2 regions of the Shewanella sp. SM69 genome follow, and region 2 is predicted to be linked to the other one. Evidence: riboswitches for the same ligand, from Rfam matches in the RefSeq annotation. Region 2 holds a riboswitch; the other holds the start of a gene.
What was found. A riboswitch is a leader RNA that binds a small molecule or an ion and turns the genes downstream of it on or off. The one in region 2 is predicted to bind cobalamin.
Positions count from the first base shown of each region.

Region 1: another riboswitch for cobalamin. It lies ahead of L5M37_RS07715 (ABC transporter ATP-binding protein); the one in region 2 lies ahead of L5M37_RS08335 (TonB-dependent receptor).

Region 1 is NZ_JAKKRV010000004.1:51,259-59,404, reverse strand. Features, by position in the region: gene metH (methionine synthase) at 1-3,450, opposite strand, end outside; gene L5M37_RS07720 (histidine phosphatase family protein) at 3,720-4,445, shown strand; cobalamin riboswitch at 4,667-4,867, shown strand; gene L5M37_RS07715 (ABC transporter ATP-binding protein) at 4,967-5,842, shown strand; gene L5M37_RS07710 (FecCD family ABC transporter permease) at 5,839-6,969, shown strand; gene cobT (nicotinate-nucleotide--dimethylbenzimidazole phosphoribosyltransferase) at 7,178-8,146, shown strand, end outside.
Region 2 is NZ_JAKKRV010000004.1:210,073-218,218, forward strand. Features, by position in the region: gene L5M37_RS08325 (LysR family transcriptional regulator) at 95-1,000, shown strand; gene L5M37_RS08330 (HDOD domain-containing protein) at 1,080-1,808, opposite strand; gene L5M37_RS08335 (TonB-dependent receptor) at 2,088-4,049, opposite strand; cobalamin riboswitch at 4,158-4,392, opposite strand; gene L5M37_RS08340 (hypothetical protein) at 4,527-5,969, opposite strand; gene rihA (pyrimidine-specific ribonucleoside hydrolase RihA) at 6,204-7,160, shown strand; gene rbsK (ribokinase) at 7,180-8,091, shown strand.

The DNA of each region.
Region 1 (8,146 bases), 160 kb from region 2:
TATGCCTTTGTATTTCTCGCGGATTAAGGCTTCGTTGCTTAACTGCTCATCGGCCGCATAACCCCAAAACTCTTTACGTACCCGTTCGTGCATCCGCTCGGCAAAGGCTTCGGCCAAACGGTCGGCTAAGCATTTGAGCATGATGGCGTTGTAGTCGTCGTGGTTGGCTTCGAAACGCGCCACATGTTCGTCTATGCCATGGCCTGTGGTCACCGCAAAGCCGCCCATGTAATCGGCGACGCCTGAGTCTTTTGGCGCGACAAAATCGGATAGGCAGAAGTTGTCATTACCGACACGTTCAAGCTGCATCCGCAGGTGATGTGTGGTCATTTCGACTGTGGTGCGCGACTCATCTGTGTAGAGTTCAATGTCGTCGTAATTGACGGTATTGGCAGGGAATAAGCCGATAACCGCTTTTGCCGTGAGCCACTTTTCTTCGATGATTTGTTTGAGCATGGCCTGACCATCGGCGAACAGCTTTTGCGCTTCTTCACCGACCACTTTATCGGTGAGGATTTCAGGGTAATGGCCGTGCAGTTCCCACGAGCGGAAAAACGGTGTCCAGTCGATACGCTCGACTAAGTCTTCTAATGGATAATGATCAAACACTTGGCGACCGAGCACGTTTGGCGTGAACGGGGTGTAGTTGGCCCAATCGTGTTGGCAGCGGTTTTCACGGGCCGCTTCGAGTGACACAATTTCTTTGCGCTTGGCTTGGGATAAACGTTTAGTGCGCATGTCGTCGTATTCGGCATAGGTTTCGTCTATGGTCGCTTGGCGTGTCTCGTTGTTGATGAGCTTACTCACCATAGGCACGGCGCGGGACGCATCGGCGATGTAAATGGCGCCATGGGGATAATGGGGCGCAATCTTCACCGCTGTGTGGATTTTCGAGCAAGTGGCGCCGCCGATAATCGCCGGAATGGTTAAGCCTTCGCGGTGGAAGGTTTTCACGTTATGCACCATCTCGTCCAGACTCGGAGTGATGAGGCCCGACATGCCGATGATATCGATATTGTGTTCTTTCACTGCGTCGAGAATTCGCTCCACCGACACCATCACACCTAAATCGAATACCTCAAAACCGTTACAGGCGAGCACCACGCCGACGATATTTTTGCCAATATCGTGCACGTCGCCTTTTACCGTCACCATCAAAATCTTGCCGTTAGATTGGCCTTCGACCTTTTCCAGCTCGATATAGGGGTTTAAGTAAGCCACGGCTTTTTTCATCACCCGCGCCGATTTCACCACCTGCGGCAGGAACATCTTGCCCGAGCCGAATAAATCGCCGACCACGTTCATGCCATCCATCAAGGCGCCTTCAATCACATCCAGCGGACGTTTCGCTTCTTGGCGAGCGGCTTCGGTATCTTCATCGATAAATTCGGTAATGCCTTTGACTAGCGCATGGGATAAGCGTTGGCTCACCGGCCAGCTGCGCCATTCTAAATCTTCTTTCTTACCCACCTGCGCGCCATCACCGCGGAATTTCTCTGCGATTTCAAGTAACTGCTCGGTATTGCTCGAGCCTTCAACTGGGCAGGGCAAGTTAAGCACCACGTTTTCGACCCGCACTTTAAGCTCAGGATCGATATCGTCGTAAATGGCTAACTGACCCGCGTTGACAATGCCCATGTCCATGCCGACTTTGATGGCGTGGTACAGGAATACCGCGTGAATCGCTTCGCGCACTGGGTTGTTACCGCGGAACGAGAACGACACGTTCGACACGCCGCCCGAAATCATTGCGTGGGGCAGGGTGGCTTTAATCGCTTTAATGGCATCAATAAAATCGACGGCATAGTTGTCGTGTTCATCGATACCGGTGGCGATGGCGAAAATATTCGGGTCGAAGATGATGTCTTCTGGCGGAAAGCCGACCTTATCGACCAGCACCCGATAGGCGCGGGTACAGATTTCGATTTTACGCGCCTTAGTGTCGGCCTGACCTTGCTCATCGAATGCCATGATAATGGCCGCCGCGCCGTAGCGTTTCACTAAGGTGGCTTGCTCGATAAACTTGGCTTCGCCTTCTTTGAGGGAAATAGAGTTAACTATGCCCTTGCCTTGAATACATTTGAGGCCAGCTTCGATCACTTCCCATTTAGAGGAGTCGATCATAATAGGTACGCGGCTGATGTCGGGCTCAGAGGCAATCAAATTTAAAAACTTGTGCATGATCTCGGCGCCATCGAGCATGCCTTCGTCCATGTTGATGTCGATGATTTGCGCGCCGCTTTCGACCTGCTCGCGGGCGACATCGAGCGCTTGCTCAAACTTGCCTTCTTTGATCAACTTTAAAAACTTGGCCGAACCTGTAACGTTGGTGCGCTCACCCACGTTAACGAACAGGGATTGGGCGTCGATAGTCAGTGGTTCCAAACCGGCTAAGCGGCAAGCGACGGGAATGTCCGGCAAAATACGTGGATCGTGACGGCTCACCGCTTCGCGGATCACGCGGATATGTTCAGGCGTACTACCACAGCAACCACCGATAATATTGAGCATGCCTTCGCGCGCCCAATCTTCGATCACATTCGCCATGTCTTCTGGGGTTTCATCGTAACCGCCAAACTCGTTCGGCAGGCCAGCATTCGGATGCGCCGACACATAACACTCACTGATGCGGGATAATTCTTCGACGTACGGGCGCAGCTCTTTTGGCCCAAGTGCACAGTTAAGACCGATAGATAAGGGCTTGATATGGCGAAGGGAATTGTAAAAGGCTTCGGTCGTTTGGCCTGTCAGTGTGCGGCCAGAGGCATCGGTAATGGTGCCCGAAATCATGATCGGCAATCTGTCTTTTGAATGCTGACCGAATAAGTCATCAAATACCGATTCAATCGCAAACAGCGCGGCTTTGGCGTTTAAGGTATCGAATATGGTCTCGACCATAATGATATCCGCGCCGCCTTCAATCAGTGCCTTAGTGGATTCTTTGTAAGCAGTCACTAACTCATCGAAGCTGACGTTGCGATAGCCAGGGTCGTTCACATCAGGGCTAATCGAACACGTACGGTTAGTGGGGCCTAACACACCGGCGACGTAGCGTGGAATGCCTGTGGCAGCAAAGGCTTCATCACAGGCTTCACGGGCGAGGCGCGCGCCGACTAAGTTAATTTCGGCGGACAGCGACTGCATGTCGTAGTCGGCCATGGCGATAGTAGTAGCGTTAAAAGTGTTGGTTTCAATGATGTCGGCACCGGCGTTTAAGTAGTCGGTGTGAATTTGTTTGATGATGTGAGGCTGTGACAAGACCAATAAATCGTTGTTGCCTTTGACGTCAGTGTGCCAATCTTTAAAGCGTTCGCCGCGATAGTCCTCTTCTTCCAGCTTGTAGCCTTGGATCATAGTGCCCATGGCACCGTCTAAGATCAGAATGCGCTCTGCAAGCTGTTTGCGAATGTCTGCTAATATTTGGCTGGCTTTGGTTGAGGGTATCGTCATAAATAATTACCTTAAATACAGCTAAGTTAAGTCCAAAAATCGGCCATTGTTATGCTAAGTGCATTTTATTGTCGTCTGCCGACATTTTTTGAATACTTGTTCTTAAAAATTTGTTTTGGACATTTAAACGTATAGACGTCCATAATACGCGACTTATGATTGTCAGGGCAAGATGAAAGTCAAAGGCATTAGGAGCGAGAATCGAGAATCTAGAATTTAGGCCCTCGGCTTGAGTTCCTAGCATCTAGTCCCTAACTAAAAAGGCATATATGAAACAAGTTCGATTGTTATTGTTACGCCACGGTGAGTGCGAAGGCGGCGCCATTTTACGCGGCCGTGTGGATGTGCCTTTGAGTAAAAAGGGTTGGCAACAAATGTCGGCAGCAGTTGAGTCACAGGCCAGCGTGTGTAGCGCGATTTATAGCTCGACTTCACGCCGCTGCGCCGATTTTGCCCACGCTTTCGCCGCCGAGCTGCATTCGACGGCAGCACTGATATCTGAGTCAAGGCCATTGCAGGCGCAGTGTTTGTCGGGTTTACAGGAAATTGATTTTGGTGATTGGGATGGTTGTCGGCTCGATGAACTGTATCAACAAGAGGGCGAACACTTAGCGGCGTATTGGCAAAATCCTTGGCAAACTCCGCCGCCTAATGGTGAAACTATGGCAAGTTTTGAGTCGCGGGTGAATGGGACGATTGACCAGATACTCGCCGCCGAGTTTGAACGATTGACCCTTGACTCACATAAAATGGGTAATGAAAACAGTGCCATTAATGAAACCGCTGACAATATGCCAACCACTCAAGTGTGGGTCGTGAGCCACGGCGGGGTGATCCGTCATTTAATGTCGCGTGCCTTAGGGGTTGAACGGGCGGTGGGGTTTTATAGTCAACTCGATTTACCCGTGGCGGCCGTGGTGAGCGTTAATGTGCTGCAAGATGAACAGGGTGCCTGCTATTGGCGTTTAGATTGGCCGAGTGGGCGCAGGTGTTGAGGCCTTATTTCACGACCTAGGAGTTATGGTTTAGGCGTGATCGTTTGGCGAGAATAAGCTGACATGAAAATATTCTGATTTAAACAGCATTGCCTAATGGGATAGATGTAGGATAATGCTTTTCCCTGACGTTTGAACGAGATAGCGTATTACATGCGCAATGAGTGATAACGTCGCAGAAATAGGTGTTGGGAATAGACTCTCTTTGTTCGAATCGCTCCGTTGTTTTAATTCACAGTGGCGTTGTTAACAAAGAGCATATCAACCCAAACATAATAGGGAATCGGGGAGCTGCTCGTCAGTCAGCCCGAACTGTGCCCGCAACTGTGAGTAGTTTAAAGAAGCACCTAGATTCTAGATTCTAGAGCCTAGCTCCTTCTTTTCTACAAGTCAGGAGACCTGCCTATTTCTGTTATCGCTGCGTGCAGCCTTAGTTCTCGAGCGGGTGACTCGAGGGAGCAGATGACAATGTGCACAACCTTTTTTTATACAGGTTTGGACTCGATAGGAGCGCCGCTTAGGTGAAACTTTCCGCAATCCAAACTAACAGCCCCGTGAATGACACTAACCCGTCATTGAGCCCGTCAGTCGCGCTCAATGTGAGCCAGTTGAGCTGGTGTATCGATGGCAAAACCATACTTTCCGATATTAACTTTACGCTGCCAACGGGGCAGATGCTGGGGCTGATTGGCCCTAACGGTGCGGGCAAGTCTAGCTTGTTGCGCTGTTTGTATCGGTTTGTTCGCCCGACTCAGGGCAAAATTACCCTTTTTGATCAAGATATTGAGCGCTTGTCACCCAAGGCGTTTGCCTGTCGCGTTGCCGTAGTGCAGCAGGATACACCGCACTATTTTGACCTCACCACAGAGCAATTGGTCAGCATGGGCTTAACGCCCCACAAGGGTATGTTCGATACCAATTCGAGCTGTGATATTGAGCGTATTGCTAAGGCTTTAGAGAAAGTCGGCTTGAGCCATAAGATGCACCAACAATATGAGCACTTATCTGGCGGTGAAAAGCAACGCGCCTTGATTGCCCGCGCCATAGTGCAGCAGCCGCAGCTTTTAATCCTCGATGAGCCAACGAACCACCTCGATGTGCGCTATCAAATTCAAATCCTCGAATTGGTGCGTAGCCTTGGCATCAGCGTGATTGCCTCTATTCATGATCTTAATTTAGCCAGTGCCCTGTGCGACAGTTTGCTGTTGATCCATAACGGGGAAGTCAGCGCTATGGGGACGCCAACCGAAGTATTAACCGAGGCGCGAATTGGCGATGTGTTTGGCGTGTGTGCTCAGGTATCGCCCCATCCACAACATAAAAAGCCCTTAATCAGCTATTTTTATGGTTATCACCATGTAGATAATGGCCTGAATGAGCGAGGCGAGGGCGGATGACTCTGGGGAGTAAAAAATATTTCATCTCATATTTGGGGCGTATCGTGACACCGTTGACGAGACAACAACTGATGCTGCTCGTATTAGGTATCATCACTTTGATAACGCCTATTGCCGCGACGAGTTTTGGTGCGGCGAACATCAGTTTTACGGATGTTATTCAAGTATTTATCAATAAAGCGACGAACCTCACTCAAGCCAATGGCATGACTGAGCGCATTGTGATGGAGCTCAGGTTGCCGCGCATTTTACTGGCTTTTGTGGCGGGAGCGGGTTTGTCACTGGCGGGCAGTGTGTTGCAAACCGTGACTCGCAATCCGCTCGCCGATCCCTATTTGTTTGGCATTAGCTCTGGCGCGTCCTTTGGCGCTGTGGTGATGTTGACCTTATTCACTGGCTCTGGATTTTTTGATAATGCGGGCATGGCGGCACATTCTGGGCTTTTTAGCGGTTCGGGTGCCTTGTCTGGATTACTTTGGTTTAGCTTGCCCTTGGGCGCTTTTATTGGCGCGAGTTTGTCGGTGCTAATAGTGCTTGCCTTGTCTGGGCTTGGGCTTAATAGCCAAGTGGAGCGCATGTTGCTCTCTGGTGTGGCGACCTCCTTTATGTTCGGCGCATTAACGAGTCTGCTGCTGTATTTCGCTAGTCCGCAGGCGACAGCCTCTGTGCTGTTTTGGAGTTTAGGCAGTTTCGCTAAGGCCAGTTGGTCCTTGTTAGTACTGCCGACACTGGTGATTGGTGCGAGTTTATTCATTATTTTAGGCATGAAACGGCAGATCATGGCGTTGCAGGCGGGGGATGAAACGGCGCATACCTTAGGGGTGAATGTGCCTAAGCTGCGGCTCAATATGTTGCTGCTCTGCTCCTTGATTACCGCTATTTTGGTGGCTACCTGTGGCGGTATCGGTTTTGTCGGGTTAATGATCCCCCATACAGTACGCATGCTGTTTCCCGGTCGTCAGCCGATTTTATTAACGGCGCTGGTGGGCGGCTTATTTATGGTGTGGATTGATGTATTAGCGCGCTGTTTATTGGGTAATCAAGAGTTGCCCGTGGGCATTATCACGGCCGCCATAGGTAGTATGTTCTTTTTGCTGATTTTGCGTAAGCGTAGGGTCATGCCGTAAATACAAGGTCATGCCGTAGGCACCTAGTCAGGACGTAAACCCAGAGTTAAGTCGTCATCCTAGAGTCATGTCGTAAGTGCAGGCTGGCGGGATAATCAGTATTTCTGTTGATATCCCACCCGCGATTGGAAATGCACAATTGGACATGTTCGTCATAGACGCGGGATGCGTTGTGGTTATTTAATGTAGATTACAAAGTGGAGTGTGGATGTCTCAGTCAGCCGTGTCTTTTCAAATAAGCCCTGTGAGTAAAGCGCAGGATCTGGTGATTCTGCAGAAAATTGATCTTAAGACTAAGCCGCCCGGTGCCTTAGGTCAGCTCGAATCCTTAGCCTTGCAGATTGCCCGCGTGCAAGCGACTGATTTGCAACAAACGGAGCAGCCACAAACGGATGTGCTCAAAATAGTCCATCCAACCATGTTAGTGTTTGCGGGGGATCATGGCATTGCCGCAGAAGGTGTGTCGATTGCCCCTAGCGAAGTGACTCACCAAATGGTGCAAAACTTTGCCCATGGCGGCGCGGCGATTAACGTTTTTTGTCGGCAGGTGGGCTTTAAGCTCGAAGTGATCGATTGCGGTATTTTAACGCCAGTTGAAGGGGTTGAAGGCATTATTGAACAACGTCTTGGTGCTGGAACGGGTGCAATCCATTTAGAGCCAGCAATGGCGCTTGAAACCGTCGATAAAGGCTTTGCTATGGCGCGCGATTTGATTGAACGTCACCATCAAGCGGGTTGTAACTTAGTCGCCTTTGGCGAAATGGGCATAGGCAATACCTCCTCTGCTGCGGCCATTATGGCGGCGATTATGCAGCTGGATGTGATTGATTGTGTCGGCCGTGGTACGGGCATTAATAGCGAAACCTTAGAACGTAAATTGATGCTGATTGAGCTCGCGTTATTGCTGCATCAAAGCGCCTTAACTGGGCCTAAGTCAGTGTTAGCTTGCCTAGGAGGCTTTGAAATTGTGCAGATGACGGGGGCTATGTTAGCTGCCGCTGAACGTAAAATGCTGGTGGTCGTGGACGGTTTTATCGCGACAGCGGCGGCATTAGTCGCGGTGCAAATCGCCCCCAATGTGCGTGATTATTTGATTTTTGCCCATCAATCCGATGAGCAAGGTCATCTGCGAATGTTAGAATTTTTGCAGGCTAAACCTTTATTATCCCTAGGGCTG
Region 2 (8,146 bases):
CGTCTGGACGTCTAGAAGTTTATTGTGTTAGTCTCTATGCCAGCAACCGAATTGATTTCAAGCACAACATGAGCGAAATTCACTTGGAGTGAACATGATCGAACTAAGACACCTGCGAACCTTAATGGCCCTGAAAGAAAGCGGCAGTTTGGCGGGCGCAGCCAAAAAACGTTTTGTCACTCAATCCGCCCTCTCCCACCAGATTAAGGAGTTGGAGCAAAGGATTAACTCGCCCATTTTTGTGCGTAAGAGTAAGCCACTGTCATTCACCCAAGAAGGTGCACGCCTGTTGCATCTGGCCGAAGAGATTTTGCCTAAGGTGTTAGAAACCGAGACAGATTTGAAGAATGGGCTGGAAACCGAAACTAATCAGTTGCGAGTCGGCATTGAGTGCCATAGCTGTTTTCGCTGGTTAATGCCTGTAATGGAACAATTTAGGCAAGATCATCCAACTGCCGAGTTAGACTTGTCGAGCCGTCACCTGTTCGACTCGCTCAATGCCTTAGAAATGGGTGAACTGGATATTGTATTAACCTCAGATCCTGTGCCTGGGCATTCACTCGCCTACCAGCATTTGTTTGATTTTGAAGTGAAATTAGTGGTTGCAAAAGATCATCCCTTAGCAAAAGAAGCCTATGTCACCCCTAAGCAATTAGCACACTTGCCTATTATCAGTTATCCAGTGCCGTTGACGCGTTTAGATATTTATCGCCACTTTTTAGAGCCTGCGGGCATAGAGGCGGGCGAGCAAAAAACCTGTGATTTAACAATGATGTTATTGCAACGCATCGCCTGTAAAGACGGCATAGCCGCACTGCCAAGCTGGTCGATTAATGAAGGACATGGACTGAGTCTCGCTACGGTAAAACTCGGCCAAGAAGGTCTGAAACGACCGCTATTTGGTGCCTATCGCCGCCACAGTGCTAACTCTGCATTGATCCAAAATTGGTTACAACTGGTGGCGAGGGAAGGTTTATCCCGCCAGCAGAAGACGAATTAATGCGGGTGACATAGAGTAAAAAGCCTGCGAATGCAGGCTTGTTTATTGAGTCAAATGACTATTTCATAGCATCGACAAATTACAGCGGATTCATCAACAATCCACGCATAGACAAGACACGGCGCAGTATCAACCCTGATGAATTAGGATTACGGGTCTGACGCAAATTATGGGCGATCATAAATTCTTGACGCAGATCCTGATCGAGATCTAACGCCTCGAACGCTTCGATGGTTAAGGTCTGTTGTTGATTATCAATCAATGACTTAATCACACTTAAAGGAAATGACTGTTCGGCATTAGCATTTAAATAGGCAAATGCGGTCAGTGCGATAATTTGGCCGAACACACTGAACAGAGCTAAGGTTTGTACTTCGTCAGCATCAACCTCCACACCTTCCATATCCGCTAAGCTATCTACCGCATCCGTTGCAATATCTTCAGTCAGCTTCCAATAACCTTGGACCAACTTTTTATAGGGCTGTGGCAGTTCATCGAGGCGTTCTTTTAAATAGAACGTAAAGGCGTAGCGATAGATATTAACTTGACCTAAGCGGATCAAAGCTTCTTTCAACGAACGAGTTTTGTGATTTTCCACTACAGCAGCCTGTGCGGAATTACTGCGCATAAGCATGTGCGCTGCCAATGCGGGATCGCTCGAGATAATGTCAATCACATTACGAATGTCGCCTTCAGCAAGGATCGCTTTTTTGAGTGGAATTAGAATTCCTCGGCGGCCAATCACTTGCTCTTCGTTCGCTATGATAGCTCTAACTTGAGTAAAAACCTGTTGCTCAAGATCAGTCATAAGACACTTTACACCTGTTTATTAACAATAAGATGATTCGGTTACAGCTCACATCATACCTAAAATACTAAGAATTTCAGCCATAAACAGCAGAGTAAAATATAAATTACTCCTATTTAGTAATGACTGCCCGCTAACACTATAGATAACGACAATTAAACCACTCTACTAAAACGATATTCAAGACTATACCTATTTTAAGATTTATTCTTTGAACTCAGCGTAAAAAATAAAAAGCCAGACTGAGTCTGGCTTTGTTATTAAATAGCTCATTAATATTTAGAAGCGGTAGCCCACAGTGAAACGGATATCACGGCCTCGACCAGAATAGTAACTATCCCCCCAATCGCCACCGTAATAACCAGCACTGACATAATCTTTATCGAATACATTATCGATACGCAGACTGGCAAGCCAAGCATCACGATTATAATTCAAGGCTAAATTACCAAGCACGTAACTTGCTAGCTTATCACCTTGATTAGCGTTATCGCCTTCGATAAAACGATCACCCGTGTAGATAGCTTCGGCAAATACTTGGAAATGCTCAGCAAAATCCATGCTGACATAACCGCGTCCCGTGTGTTTTGCCACCCAAGACAGCTCTTTGCCATCGTTAGCACCATCGGTAAATTCGGCGTCGGTATAGTTATATTCCAGCCCTAGCTGCAGCGCTTTAGTGATCTGCCAATCCCAATCGGCACCCGCGCCATAACGACGAGAAGCGTCGGCATTGACGTTTGCACCGTTGAAATTACCACCTATGGGTTTAACTGCACTCGAGTCATAAACAATTTCATCCTCTAAATCGAGACGATATAGGCTGACTCGCAGGGTTTGACTAGCGACAGCCCAATCCCAACCCGCCTCATAGGAACGGCCAGTTTGCGGCTTTAAGCCAAATACGCCCGGCGATGTATAAGCTTGCTCATCCACTTTGGCAAAACGGAAGTTATCATCGGCGCGCACATAGAGTCTGTGCTCCGCAGTTGGGCGGTAATTTAAACCCAGTTCGAATGCGTGGGCATTTTCGTCTAAATCCATGCCATTAGGATAGACATTGCCATCGACTAACTCATCGGTCACCCGCGCATAACGGCCACCCACAACGTAACTTAAAGTATGGCTTAAAGGCACTGTAGCTTGTAGATAGGCGCTTTGCATTTGCTGCACATTACTGCGCGCCATAGTGTCAAAATCAGCCTTGCCACGGCTGATGTCTAAACCTGTGACTAGGTTTAGCTCGCCTTGACGCGTGCTGTAATTCGCTAACGCTTTAGGGCTAAACATTAACAGTGAGCGTGTGTTATGGCTGTTCGCCCCCCAATTAAGAGAAGACACTAAGGTATCGCTGTAATCTAAATCCGCCGCCAGCGCCCAGTTTTGATTAAGCTGATGCTGGTAACCCGTTCGCGCCGCAGTGGTCATCTCGTGGGCATACTCTACCTTATTTGATGAAGCACGAGGATCGTCTTTAAATTGCTTTTCAGTAAGCGAGCCCGGATTTTCACGATCGTTATCGTAGTAGCTGGTTTCAACAAAGAACGAGTCTGTGGCTGTTTTATATTGAATGCGGCCAAGAATAGAGCCGGTTTCGTTGGCATTATGCTGGCGATAGTTATCACCTTGGTTGTAACTACCGGTGAAAAAGTAACGCCAATCTTTGTTGATCGCGCCAGACACATCACCACGACCTTCATAAGTATCAAAGCTACCGCCAGATAACTGCACGCTGCCGCCAGTATTTTCAGGGGACTTAGTGACAATATTAATCACCCCGCCCACGGCTTGATCGCCATAAAGTACACCCGCACTACCCGATAAAATTTCAATACGATCCACTTGATTAAGCGGAATGGCATTAAGGCTAGGCGCGGCGATATCGATATTATTGAGACGACGACCATCAAGTAAAATCAGTGTGTTATTAACGGCAGTGCTGGCGCTAAAACCGCGCATCGCAAAGCTAGTTCCAATATTGTTATCCGAAATTTGAATACCGCTTTGACCACGTAAGATGTCGGTCAAATTAGTCGCGCCACTCATTTCAATAGCCGCAGCATCAATCACATTCACATTGGCAGCAATATTTAACGGGGTCTTATCAGAGCGGCCGATCACGACAAGATGCTCGTCGACTTTAGCTGTGCTGGTATCGTCAGCCGCCACAGCGGGCGCGATAATTGAAAAACTGCAAAGGCTGCCGATCAGCAGCGCGATTTTTGTTGGATTTGTTCCCATTTTACCTTTAACTCCTGCAAGGAAAACGGGGCATTGACGCCACGATACCGTTAATTCAGTCGTAAATACTGACGGTGATTATCGCATTTTGAGATCTGCCCACCGAAATCTCAAAAACACCTTTAGGGCCGGTCTCCGGACTTAGGCTATGTTAATCCCTTAAAAATTGGATTAACGCGAGACTGACCTTTGACATTCTGACTTTCGGGTTCAGTCTTGAACTCACCAATCAAACGCGGTCCTCTCTCACCTTTTACCGTTGCGGGGGCAGTGCCAGAATTTCACTGGCTTTCCGATTATCTCGCGGCTTTCGCACGCAAGCACCACAGAAGGTTGACTCAAAATTAGGTTCAAAGGGCGTACAACCTGTTAACGCCCAACAAGGCTCAGGACATATCAGACCTGAGCGCGCGCATTATAGACGTCTATACGGATGAAAGTCCATTAATCTCAAGTGAGCGAGAAAACTCACATAAGCTAGAAAACACCATCCCAGTTTTTTGCCGCAGGTTTTGGTCTGTCTTTGCTCAAAATCGCCTGACGCTGCTCAGGGGTTTCGCATTGGGCAGCGGGGGTCAAATCCAGCGGTTTAATCACTAACGAGTCAGCAGGTTGCACTGGCGACTTGTCGAACATGGGCAAATTCATCGACCAAGAGACCAACTCCCCCTTTTCGCTGATGCCAACATAACCGTCATTTGCACCATTTAACCAAGTGAGGCGCGGAATACGTGCCATTAACTTTTCCACATTATCACGGTTGGCGCGATAACCAACGGGCACCACTTTGCCATCGGGACGCGTAAACACAAAGGAGGCTGGCCCTTGAGTAATGATGCTGCCTTCCTGCCAATATTTATCAAGAATCTCTTGAGCATAGTGAAACCCAAACATATGAGCGTAATCAGTATCGTCGGCCACAATTTGCGGCACCGCCTTATCCCGCAGTAATAAAAACCCTAAGCCGACACTGATAATCTCTTTTACCCCTGTGATATTGGTTTTTTTAATCCAATCGACACCACAGTTAATCCCATCGCCCCAAAAATGCGCATCCCCCGTAGGACTTAAAATCGCAAAGGCACAATTGTTTGCCGTCATACTCGCCACATCCTTTAAGGCGCTGCGGATCGAGTAAGCATCACTGCGCCAACCCCAACTCACCACAGTGCCGTCCTTTTTCAAGGCGGCATAGGTGTGTTGAAAATATTCGATCTTCGCTACATCCGTAAGCTGCGGGAGTAACTTTTTCATATTGGTCGACTCTTCAACCTGCCCCCAAATCACAGCACTGCCCTCTTTTTTGAGGGCGACAAAACTGCGTCCTCTGGCAAAGATATCGACAACATCAACTAATTGATCCTGCACATGTAAGCTATTGCCGCCGTAGGGGCCATAACCCCAAGTGTGTACCTTGCCATTAGCATCAAGGGCCGCAATGGCCTCTTGATTAGCGAACAACTTGGTAATATTGGTCATGCGGTTTTGCAGGGCTTTGTCGAGGCTCAATTTCCCTACATTACCCCAGTAAACCACAGTGCCATCTTGACGTAGCGCGGCAAACCCGTCCTTGACTGGGACGATTTGCTTAACTTGCTTAAGCTGCTCCGTCACCTCCCGGCTATCACCGCCAGCATAACTGTCACCCCAAGTGATCACCTCACCGGATTTAGTTAACGCCGCAAAGGCCGAACTGTTGGTGACCACAGTCTCGACTGCGGGTAAATCACAGGGAATATGGCGATACTGTGGACTCGGATTTTCCTTAAGTTGGAGCAATTTGCCGTTATCAAACTGCAGCAATGACTCGTTATTACTTTCCACAACGGCCATAGGCTGAGGATCGCTACAGCCAGAGATCTGCATGGCAACCATGCCCGCGAGTAAAGCCTTAGGCCAAGTGATTCGATAAGTGAGCATTACTTATTTCCTTATATTTGCTTGGAGATGTCATTCAATGTTGTGCAGCGGACAGAGCGAGAATGGATTTACCTAACATCGCCTAATGTCAAAAATGGGCAGAATTCTAGCAGCTTGTTGATAAAAAGACGAAAATGCTCACAGTTTACTCTGCAAGTCCCCTACACAGGCTAGCGCCTAACTGATGGCATGCTATTCTAAGCCCCCATCACCGCTGTTTAAAGGAGTAACAGTATGACTCGCACTATTATTCTGGATTGCGATCCCGGCCATGACGACGCTATTGCGCTCATTTTAGCTCTCGCCCATCCAGAGCTGGTTCCACTGGCCGTCACCACCAGCGCCGGTAACCAAACGCCGGATAAAACGCTCAATAATGCCCTGCGGATCTTAACCTTATTAAATCGCAGTGATATTCCTGTCGCTGGCGGCGCAGTCAAGCCATTAGCTCGCGAATTAATCATTGCCGACAATGTCCATGGTGAAACCGGACTCGACGGCCCTGCATTGCCAGAGCCCAGCTTTGCGCCACAAACACTTAATGCCGTAGAACTGATGGCCAAGAAAATTCGCCAAAGCGATAAGCCTGTGACACTCGTCCCCACAGGACCACTCACCAATATCGCGCTTTTGCTCGCCACCCACCACGAATTACACGCCAAGATCGAACGCATAGTGCTAATGGGCGGCGCAGCTGGTGTCGGTAATTGGACCCCAGCCGCCGAATTTAATATTTTTGTCGACCCCGAAGCCGCCGATATTGTCTTTAAGTCAGGTATTCCCATCACTATGTGTGGGCTCGATGTGACTCATCAGGCGCAAATCATGGATGAAGACATAGAACGCATTCGCGCGATTCAAAATCCAATTGCTCAGTGCGTCGCCGAATTATTGGATTTCTTTATGATTTACCACAGAGATCCTAAATGGGGCTTTATTGGTGCGCCATTGCACGACCCCTGCACTATCGCTTGGTTGCTTAAACCTGAGCTATTTGAGGCGCAAGATTGCTGGGTAAGTATTGAAACCCAAAGTGAGTTGACCTTAGGCATGACAGTGGTCGATCGCTATCAGCTAACAGGTAAAGCCGCCAATGCGACTGTGCTGTTTGGGATCGATAGGCAAGGCTTTGTCGATTTACTGGTAGACAGTTTACGCGTCTATGATGCAACTTATCTCAATCGCAGATAAAAATAACAGTGAGTCTTCTATGAGCCAGATACTCGTTATCGGCAGTGCAAATGCCGACCATGTGATGAAATTTGAGTACCTGCCAGCTGCAGGGCAAACCTTAATGAGCCGAGATTATCGCCTCGAACTGGGCGGTAAGGGGGCCAATCAAGCCGTCGCCTGCGCGCGCTTAGCCAAATCAGGTTCACGCACTGATTTTATCTGCCATCTCGGCCAAGACAGTATCGGCGATAATATGCGTCAAAGCTGGATGAAAGATGGCATCAGCACGGAAGGGATCCGCCAAATAGCCGGACTGAGCACAGGCACTGCCATGATTTTTATCGGTGATAACGGTGAGAATACGATTGGCGTTGCCGCAGGTGCCAACGCCAGCCTTTCACCCGATGACTTAGAAGCTCATTACGCCCTGTTTGCTAATGCGGAGTACTTGTTAACACAATTGGAAACGCCCGCTGCCACAGTGGCAAAGGCGCTGCAAATAGCCAAGAATCTTGGCGTGACGACTGTACTAAATCCTGCTCCAGCGACGGCACTTGGCCAAGATGTACTCAAGTGGGTAGATATTATTACCCCCAATGAAACCGAAGCAGAAGCCTTAACGGGAGTTGAGATCAACCATATTGATGATGCACACATGGCAGCGCAACTTCTCCACCAGCAGGGAGTAAAGATTGTGGTCATTACCTTAGGTAGCCGTGGCGCATTTATCAGCAGCCCAGGTTTTAATGGGCTAATACCTGCGTTTGAAGTGCAGGCCATAGACACAGTCGCCGCAGGGGATACCTTCAATGGCGCCTTAGTTGTGGGCTTAAGCGAGGGCATGTCGATTGCTGCAGCCGTGGGATTTGCCAATGCAGCCAGTGCCATTACTGTCACTCGCCCAGGCGCACAACGTGCGATTCCCTATCGACAGGAGCTTTCGTACTAAAAACGTAAGACGTTCTGAAGTAGACGCCCTGCGTTAGAACAAAAAATTATAATTT